One region of the Brevibacillus sp. NRRL NRS-603 genome, then DNA from elsewhere that is predicted to be linked to it. Evidence: riboswitches for the same ligand, from Rfam matches in the RefSeq annotation. Region 1 holds a riboswitch; the other holds the start of a gene.
What was found. Region 1 has a riboswitch for thiamine pyrophosphate ahead of thiC (phosphomethylpyrimidine synthase ThiC). Riboswitches for the same ligand answer to the same signal wherever they lie in the genome.
Positions count from the first base shown of each region.

Region 2: it holds a riboswitch for thiamine pyrophosphate, as region 1 does, so the genes downstream of both, thiS (sulfur carrier protein ThiS) here and thiC (phosphomethylpyrimidine synthase ThiC) in region 1, are expected to answer to the same signal.

Region 1 covers NZ_PXZN01000010.1:38,441-42,730, forward strand. Annotated here, with positions in the region: gene ku (non-homologous end joining protein Ku) at 1-184, shown strand, start outside; gene C7R94_RS05645 (cation diffusion facilitator family transporter) at 245-1,126, opposite strand; TPP riboswitch at 1,374-1,486, shown strand; gene thiC (phosphomethylpyrimidine synthase ThiC) at 1,636-3,390, shown strand; gene C7R94_RS30215 (hypothetical protein) at 3,406-3,576, shown strand; gene C7R94_RS05655 (DUF1904 family protein) at 3,625-3,954, opposite strand.
Region 2 covers NZ_PXZN01000012.1:493,362-497,651, forward strand. Annotated here, with positions in the region: gene C7R94_RS09465 (ABC transporter ATP-binding protein) at 1-197, opposite strand, end outside; gene tenA (thiaminase II) at 182-862, opposite strand; gene C7R94_RS09475 (acetylornithine deacetylase) at 870-2,165, opposite strand; gene C7R94_RS09480 (thiazole synthase) at 2,158-2,931, opposite strand; gene thiS (sulfur carrier protein ThiS) at 2,937-3,140, opposite strand; TPP riboswitch at 3,342-3,452, opposite strand; gene kapB (kinase-associated lipoprotein KapB) at 3,494-3,877, opposite strand; gene C7R94_RS09495 (alanyl-tRNA editing protein) at 3,911-4,290, opposite strand, start outside.

The DNA.
Region 1 (4,290 bases):
CCCTGCTCCCATCAAAATCGAGCCAGAACCGACTCCGTCAAAGCCTGCGCGAAAACGCACCACTGCTGCCTCCTTGTCTGAAAAAGAGCAAGCATCGAAAAAGGAGACCGCGGCCAGTCCGAAAAAAACTACGACTACTTCTACAACCAAAACATTACGCAAAAAGAAGGCTACTTCTGGTTAGGCTACACCAAAAAAACCTGCCCACAAAATGGACAGGTTTTTTGTTTTCACATGATGGAATCTAACTAGGCGCCATCTTCCTGCATGGTTCAATATGGATATGCACGGCGTTAATCCGGTGAATCTTGCGCATCTGTTCTTCAATTTTCTCGGTAATGGTGTGGCTCTCCACCACATTCAAACCTGGATCTACATGGATCACAACATCAACCAGAACGCTGCTTCCATGGTAACGGGCTTTGATGTCACTGATATCCCTTACCCCTGAAATCGAGGAAATCGTAGCCCGCAGGTCCGCAAGCTCACCCTCATCAAAGCCATCTGTCAATCGGTGGGTTGCTTCCCTGAAAATGTCCCAAGCCGTCTTCAAAATGATGAGACCAACGACAAAAGCAGCTAATGGATCGAGCCAATGCAATTGAAATTGTGCGCCAGCTACCCCGATAAACGTCCCGATACTGACAAATGCGTCTGAACGGTTATCAGCGGCCGCTGCATCAAGTGCTTGGCTGTTTGTTTTGATGGCGAGCTTTTTATTGTAGCGATAGACGAAAAGCATAATGACGGCAGTTGCCAGTGCTGTCCACCCTGCCAACAGGTCGGGAGCCGAATGTTGTGGATCAAACAAGGATGGTACGGCATTCGTAACGACCTGAACTCCGACAAATAGCATAATAAATGATGCGACAAGTGCTGAAATCGTCTCCGCCCGGAAGTGACCATACGGATGATCTTTATCAGGTGGTTTCCTTGCAATACGCAGCCCGATCAAAACAGCAATCGATGCTACAACATCTGTTGAGTTGTTAAGACCGTCGGCCATTAAAGCTTCCGACGCAGTGACATACGCAACTCCTATTTTTAATACAGAGCAGAAAATGTAGGCGAAAATACTCACCCACGCTCCACGTTCTCCTTGTTTTAGATCCGAATAAACATCCATACCTCATCACCTCAAAATACTTCTCCATCCTGCTTCGACAACGCGAAAAATCAAAGCGCTGGAAGCAGTTGCTTTTTTTCGAACTTCATCGTAACAGATAGGAATCATGTGGGTCTACAGAAACAGTTTTAGTCCGATTCACGAGTATAGGGGGGAGGAAAATGTGTTGCACACCTGCAATTTTCCCAATGGAAAGTTTTCCTTGAAATTAAATGGACTTCCCGTTATCCTATTCTTGCAATCCAAAATAAAAAAGCACGGGAGCTTGGGATTCACCAGGCTGAGAGGATGGTACTGTGCCATCGACCGTTGAACCTGAACTGGGTAATGCCAGCGGAGGAATGTCATATACGACACGAAAAGATACGTGTATCTTTAGGATACCCGTTTCTTCTCTACTCTCGCGTTGGCGTCGCATATTGTTTATGCGGCGCTTTTTCGCGGGCAGTTTCTTTCGCCTCCCTAAACGGTTCTCGCTTTCGTGCAACCAAAACAAGGAGGTTTTTCTTATGTCATTGGTGTCATCTTTTCCAGGCAGTCGCAAAGTATACGAAACAGGTAGTCGTGCGGACATCCGTGTCCCGATGCGCGAGATTTCCCTTCAACCAACTGAAGGATTGTCTGGCTCCATCCCCAATCCTCCTCTTCGCGTGTACGACACGAGTGGCGAGTATACCGCAACAGGCTACGTCCCTGACATTCAAGCAGGACTGCCTTCCATCCGCCACAAATGGATCGATGAGCGAAATGATGTGGAAACGTATGTCGGTCGCGAACCACAACTAGTCGACGACGGTATCCGAAACGAAGAAAAGGCTGCCACCCTCCCCACTTTCCCTCGAGAAGGCTACAAACCAAAGCGGGCAAAGCCAGGAAAAAACGTTACCCAGCTTCATTATGCCCGAAAAAATATCATCACACCGGAAATGGAATACGTTGCCATCCGCGAGGGTGTCTCCCCAGAATTTGTACGGGCAGAAATCGCCGCTGGACGTGCGATTCTCCCTTCTAACGTTAATCATCCTGAAAGCGAGCCGATGATCATTGGCCGCAACTTTCATGTCAAAATCAATGCCAACATCGGAACGTCAGCCGTCAGCTCTTCGATGGAAGAAGAGGTCGAAAAAATGATTTGGTCTGTCCGTTGGGGTGCCGACACCATTATGGACCTCTCGACGGGAAAACACATCCACACCACGCGGGAGTGGATTATCCGCAACAGTCCTGTTCCAATCGGTACTGTCCCGATTTATCAAGCACTTGAAAAAGTAAATGGGAAAGCCGAGGATTTGACATGGGAGGTTTATCGAGACACCTTGATTGAGCAAGCGGAACAAGGCGTCGATTACTTCACGATTCATGCTGGCGTTCTATTACGCTACATTCCGATGACAGCTAACCGTGTTACTGGTATCGTCTCTCGCGGCGGATCAATTTTGGCGGCATGGTGCCTGGCCCATCATGAGGAAAACTTTCTGTATACGCATTTCGCTGAAATTTGCGAAATTCTGAAGGCCTATGACATTTGTGTATCCCTTGGAGATGGACTACGTCCTGGCTCTATAGCGGATGCGAATGACGAGGCACAGTTCGCGGAGCTTGAAACATTGGGAGAACTCACAAAAATTGCGTGGGAACACGACGTACAAGTCATGATTGAAGGTCCTGGTCACGTCCCTATGCATCTCATTCGCGAAAATATGGATAAACAGTTATCCATTTGCCATGAGGCTCCTTTTTACACACTTGGGCCGCTCACGACAGACATTGCCCCCGGCTATGATCACATAACTTCAGCGATTGGCGCTGCCATGATAGGATGGTTCGGAACAGCGATGCTCTGCTACGTAACGCCTAAGGAGCATCTCGGCCTCCCCAATAAAGAGGATGTCCGCAACGGTTTAATCGCATACAAAATCGCAGCGCATGCTGCTGATCTCGCAAAAGGACATCCGCGGGCAAAACAGCGAGACGATGCCTTATCCAAAGCTCGTTTTGATTTTCGCTGGAACGATCAATTCAATTTGTCTTTGGACCCAGAGCGCGCCCGCGAATATCACGATGAAACGTTGCCAGCAGAAGCCGCCAAATCCGCCCATTTTTGTTCCATGTGCGGGCCTAAATTTTGCAGCATGAAAATATCGCACGACATTCGTCACATCGCCAACGAACAAGGATCTGCCCAAGATCCCGCCATCCTTGCTGGAATGCAGGAAAAATCACGTGAGTTCCGAGAAAAAGGAAGCCGTTTGTACCAGTCGTAATGAAGGGGGATGCCGATGGAGGAAGCCAGTCGTTTACGTGAAAAGATCATTCGACTAGAGGCTGAGCTAGAGCAATCTAAACAACAATTGCGACTCATTCAACAGGACTGCAACCACGTCTATATCGAAACTCCACTTACGCGAACATGCTCCAAGTGCCTGCAATCCGAAAGCCTCTATTATTAATAGAAAAAGGTCGAAATCCTGTTGGAGGATCTCGACCTTTTTTCTTGGTTATTTCGCCATTCCGACTTGCAACGGCAGTCCTTCTTTATAATAGAGAGAGGGTGATAGCAAAATGAAGAAAATATGGATTTGCAGAAAGCCTTGCTTCTTCAAAATGCCGTGTATGGCACTAGCAATCGCATCATGTTGCTTTTGTTCACGAGGAAACATCATGATCTCTACAGACAAAGGACTGTTTGTTAGTTGCTCTACCTGAAGCAGCTCCAATTTCACCTTTTCCTGAGCTACCTCAGCAATTTTGGAAAACTCTTCTATAAGAATCTGAGAAATGGGCTCTATGTCTTGCTTCGCAAAGCCTTTAAACCGAAGAAACGGCAAGTCAATTCCTTCTTTCGTAAATGAGTTCGCACAGTCATTATAAACAAGTCTCTAATTGTATATCAATGAAAAAAGGATTAAAGAAAGTGAACAACACACATTCCCAATTGGAGCAAGAGACGCAAAGAGGGCCATATCAGAGAGCAGCTCCCTTCCCATGAGGTGTGGTGGACGTACCACGGAAGGAGGAAGCAGCTCAACCAGATACAGCCCAACTCGCTAACCCATCAGTTACTTTATACAGGTAGTATAGCTCGAATTCAATACTTAATCAATAAAAAAGTTTCGTAAAATTCGCACAGAAATTCATCCTCCAGCACCGCTCGTATAGATCAT
Region 2 (4,290 bases), on a different contig from region 1:
ACTCCGCCGAGCCTGATATCGCCTTGTCCTGGCTCAAGAAGACCTGCGATGAGCTGAAACAAGGTGCTTTTCCCGATCCCGCTCGGACCGATCAAGCTGACGAATTCCCCTTTTTCCACACGCAGATCAAAATGATCGAGAATCTGCCTGTCGCCATACGAAAAGCTGACGTCGGCGAAAGCTAGTTGTTCTCCCACGGCCACATTTCCTCTCTGTAGGACATGTCCCAGAACATGTACTCCATTTTGGAGGTGTTGACAAAATACTCTTCCAGTTTGGCCAGTTCTTGCTCACTCTTACCTTCCGCCAATTGGTTCATGATATCAATCAGCCAGATTGCCAACTGCCCAAACTCATCGGAGCTGTACATGCGCACCCATTCGCCATACAGTTCGTGATCTAGTGCCCCTTCTACTTGTGCCAAGCGCTTGCCGATTTCCCAATAGCTCCACGTGCATGGGAGTAGTGCACTCACCAATTCCGCCAACGACCCTTGATGAGCGACACGCAGCATGTAGCTGGTGTATCCCAACATCACAAACGAAGGCTCGGTTGCTTCCAGCTCCGCGCGAGAGATGCCGAAACGCTCGGCATACTGACGATGCAGCTCCATCTCTGTGTTCAGCGTCGATTCTTGCAAAGCAGCGAATCTGGAGCTTGTTTCCAGATCGTACGCCTTCACACTCGCAATCGCGAACATTTTCGCGTAATCAATCAGATAGATGTAGTCTTGTTTCATGTAATATTTGAATGCACCAACGGGCAGGCTGCCATCTCCAAGTCCGGTGACGAAAGGATGTTGATGAACACGCTCCCAGATCGGGGCTACACTTTTTCTCAAACGATCAGTAAAGGTTGCCATGCTATTCTCACTCCTTCGCTTCCTTTGGGGTATTGCACCAGGTGGCGATGAAACGGGCCATGATCTGGGCAAAATGAACAAGCTGGTCAGGATCAATGGATTCATCTACGGCATGTGCATGCGTGAGCTCACCGGGTCCGAATAGGACAGTCGGAATGCCTGCATGCGCAAACCAGCCTGCATCCGTTACTGTAGGCGACATATTAATGATAGGCGTTTGATGCATATGGCTCTCATATGCGGATTTCAGCGTTGCCAACCCCGGATGCTTCGTATCCAACTCCAGTGAAGGGAAGATTTCACCGCGCTCCTCAATCATCGAACGTCCACCCCAGCGGAATGTTGGAGGATTGTCTCTCAACCAAAGATCGGCTGCTGCCGCACGCCCGACGTGATCCTCAATCTCTCGAATAATCTCTTCGTAGGATTCGTTCGGATTAAAATGAACAGTAATCCAGAGAGCGCAACGGTCTGCGATGAACGCAGCGTGACGACCTCCCTCGATGACTGCGGGATTGATCGTATTGCTGCCTGGCGGGAAGCCGGGATAGGACTTCATGACAGCCCAGTCACGCTCCAGCTCCTGTAGTGCAGTGATCACCTTCGCCATTTTTTCAATGGCAGAAGCTCCCCGAACGCGTCCGCCTGCATGAATCATCTGTGCGCGCATTCCGTCATGCAGCGTCGTCGGACTCTCAATCGTGATCCAGCCTGTAATGACCCCGCCCTGCCCTTGCATATGGAGATTACTCGTGTCCACTACAACGGCGTAGTCAGCCTGATAGCCACGCTCGATGGCGACCAATGTCCCCGCTTCACCTGCTTCTTCTCCGATGACGGATTGAAAGAGCAGATCACCTTGGAGCTCCACTCCGTGTTCGCGCAGCATTTCGATCGCAAACAAGCTTGCCGCGAGTCCGCCTTTCATATCTGCAACTCCCCGGCCGTACAGGCGGCCATCCTTGCCATGCGTCAGAGCAAAAGGTGGATAGGTCCACCCGGTATCATCTCCGACTTCAGCCACATCGATATGTCCGTTGATAATCAAGCTGTTTGCGTGGGTTGAGGCACGCCCTGATAACCGTCCTACGATATTGTCGTCTCCCGGATATACCGTCCAGCGATCCACTTCGAATCCCATCGCTTGCAGTCTGTTGGCGATTACTCCTTGTGCGGCATCGCTGTTTCGCGCGGGAGGACTCACAGTCGGATGAGAAACGAGCTCTGCCAATAGAGCGAACAGCTCTTCTTTGCGGCTGGCAATCGATTCTACCGCTTCTGTCAGTCGATCCACGCTACTCAATCATCCCTTCGGTCGGGCTGCTCGCGGATGCGTAACGCTTTTTCGCGATTCGGCCTGCCAGGAAGCCTTTGCGCCCTGCTTCCACCCCGAGCTTCATCGCTTCTGCCATTAAGACAGGATTGTCAGCGAGTGCGACCGCTGTATTCAACAAGACTCCATCAGCACCCAGCTCCATTGCTTTTGCGCAGTCTGCTGGCGAGCCAATTCCTGCATCTACGATAATCGGTACTTTCGCATCCTCGATGATAAAGCGGAGGTTGTTTTCGTTGACAATCCCTTGCCCGGAACCAATTGGTGACGCACCTGGCATAACCGCATGTACGCCAACCTCTTGCAGACGTCTAGCAAGAATCGGGTCGTCATTGGTGTAGGTCAGCACGATAAAGCCTTCTTCCACCAAGATTTTCGATGCCTCGAGCGTGCCAATCGGGTCAGGCAGAAGTGTTTTCGGGTCTCCAATAACCTCGACCTTGATCATGTCACACAGTCCAGATGCTTTAGCCAGACGCGCAATACGCACTGCTTCTTCCGCTGTATAGGCACCTGCTGTATTTGGTAGCAGGGTGAATTTTTTTAAATCGAGTTGTTCCAAAAAGTTCGGTTCTTGCGGATTTTCCAAATTCAAGCGACGAATCGCAAAGGTCAAAATTTCTGCTTCTGACACCTCTACTGCTTTCCCTTGTGTATCCAAATCAGCGAATTTACCTGTCCCCAGCAGCAAGCGGGAGCGAAACTCGTAAGGTCCAATTTTCAATGTATCCATCATGATGATCATCCTCCTCCGACAAAATGAACGATTTCTATGCGATCTCCGTCTGCAATCGGTGTTTGTTCGTACGCAGAGCGATCAATAATGTCACCATTTCGCTCAACGACGACAATCTTCTCTTGCAGGGAATAAGAAGCAAGCAAGGCCCGCACTGTAGTGATCTCTTCCGCCAACTCTACTTTTTTCCCATTCAGCTGAACAATCATTGATTACCTCCTTCTACTGGAAAAAAAAACGGCTTCTCCCACCTGCCTGAGTCGGTTCAGACAAACAGAAGAAGCCGTATATCCATCTCATCTCACCGGACGAATGGCATAAAAAAACCATCCGCCTCGGATGGTTGAGTGTCATCTTATCATGCATGTGCACAAACAAGCATAGTTTTGCTCGGATGCGACATGTGATACTGATTCCAAAATACCTCTTCCTCCGCTGGCATGACCCAGGTCAGGTTCAACGGTCAGTAACACACTCGTTACAATCTCAGCCAACGTTGCTTGGCCCCCGTTTGGTAGTAATGCTATGCAATTGTCGTACATTCGAGTATTACAGTACCACTCTATTTCGTGTTTGTAAAGGCTTCCTTATGCATCTTTTCCAGCTCAACGAGACAGCGCTCTGCCCAAGCTGCCATTTTCGCAAGCTTTTCCATTTCTCTCTCCATCGCCTGACGCACAGATTCCTTGTAGTCTGGAATCGCTCCATTATAACGAATAACCCCTTGGACAGGCGTCATGAATTTTTCCATGTACGACAGTGCAGGACGCTGGTGAAACAGCGGCACATCTACTTCGTAGGAAGAATGCAAATCGCCTTGCGTCGGGTATTTGGTTACTGCCAACACCTTTACCAGCAACTTCGAATCGTGGATTTCCAATACTTCTGCAATATATTCACCAGTTCGTTGCGAAACGCGAACGATATCTCCCGGATTCCAGTTCATCGCAGTTTCCTCCTTTTATTGAATCGAATGCATTTACATCAGCGAGGCTTCCAACAGTTTACGTGCATGCAGCAATACTTCTTCCGCATCCACAACTGACTGACCGCCACCCTGCGCCATTGCAGGATTTCCTCCACCTTTTCCGTTGATGACTGGCAAGGTTTCTTTCAACACTTGATTGATGGCTACGTTGACTTCTTGTCCACGAGCAAACATGACTTGCACTTTGTCTTCGGTAGTAGCAGCCAAAAGGCAAATCGCATCTGGCGCCAGAGCAGTAGCGAGCTGTGCGAACTGCTGAAGCTGTTGAATGGTTTTGTCTGTGAAGGTACACATAATGAGGCGAGAATGACCGAGTTGGCTAGCAGCAGCGAGTTGTTGATTGACTTCCACTTCCAAGAGCTGCTTATCCA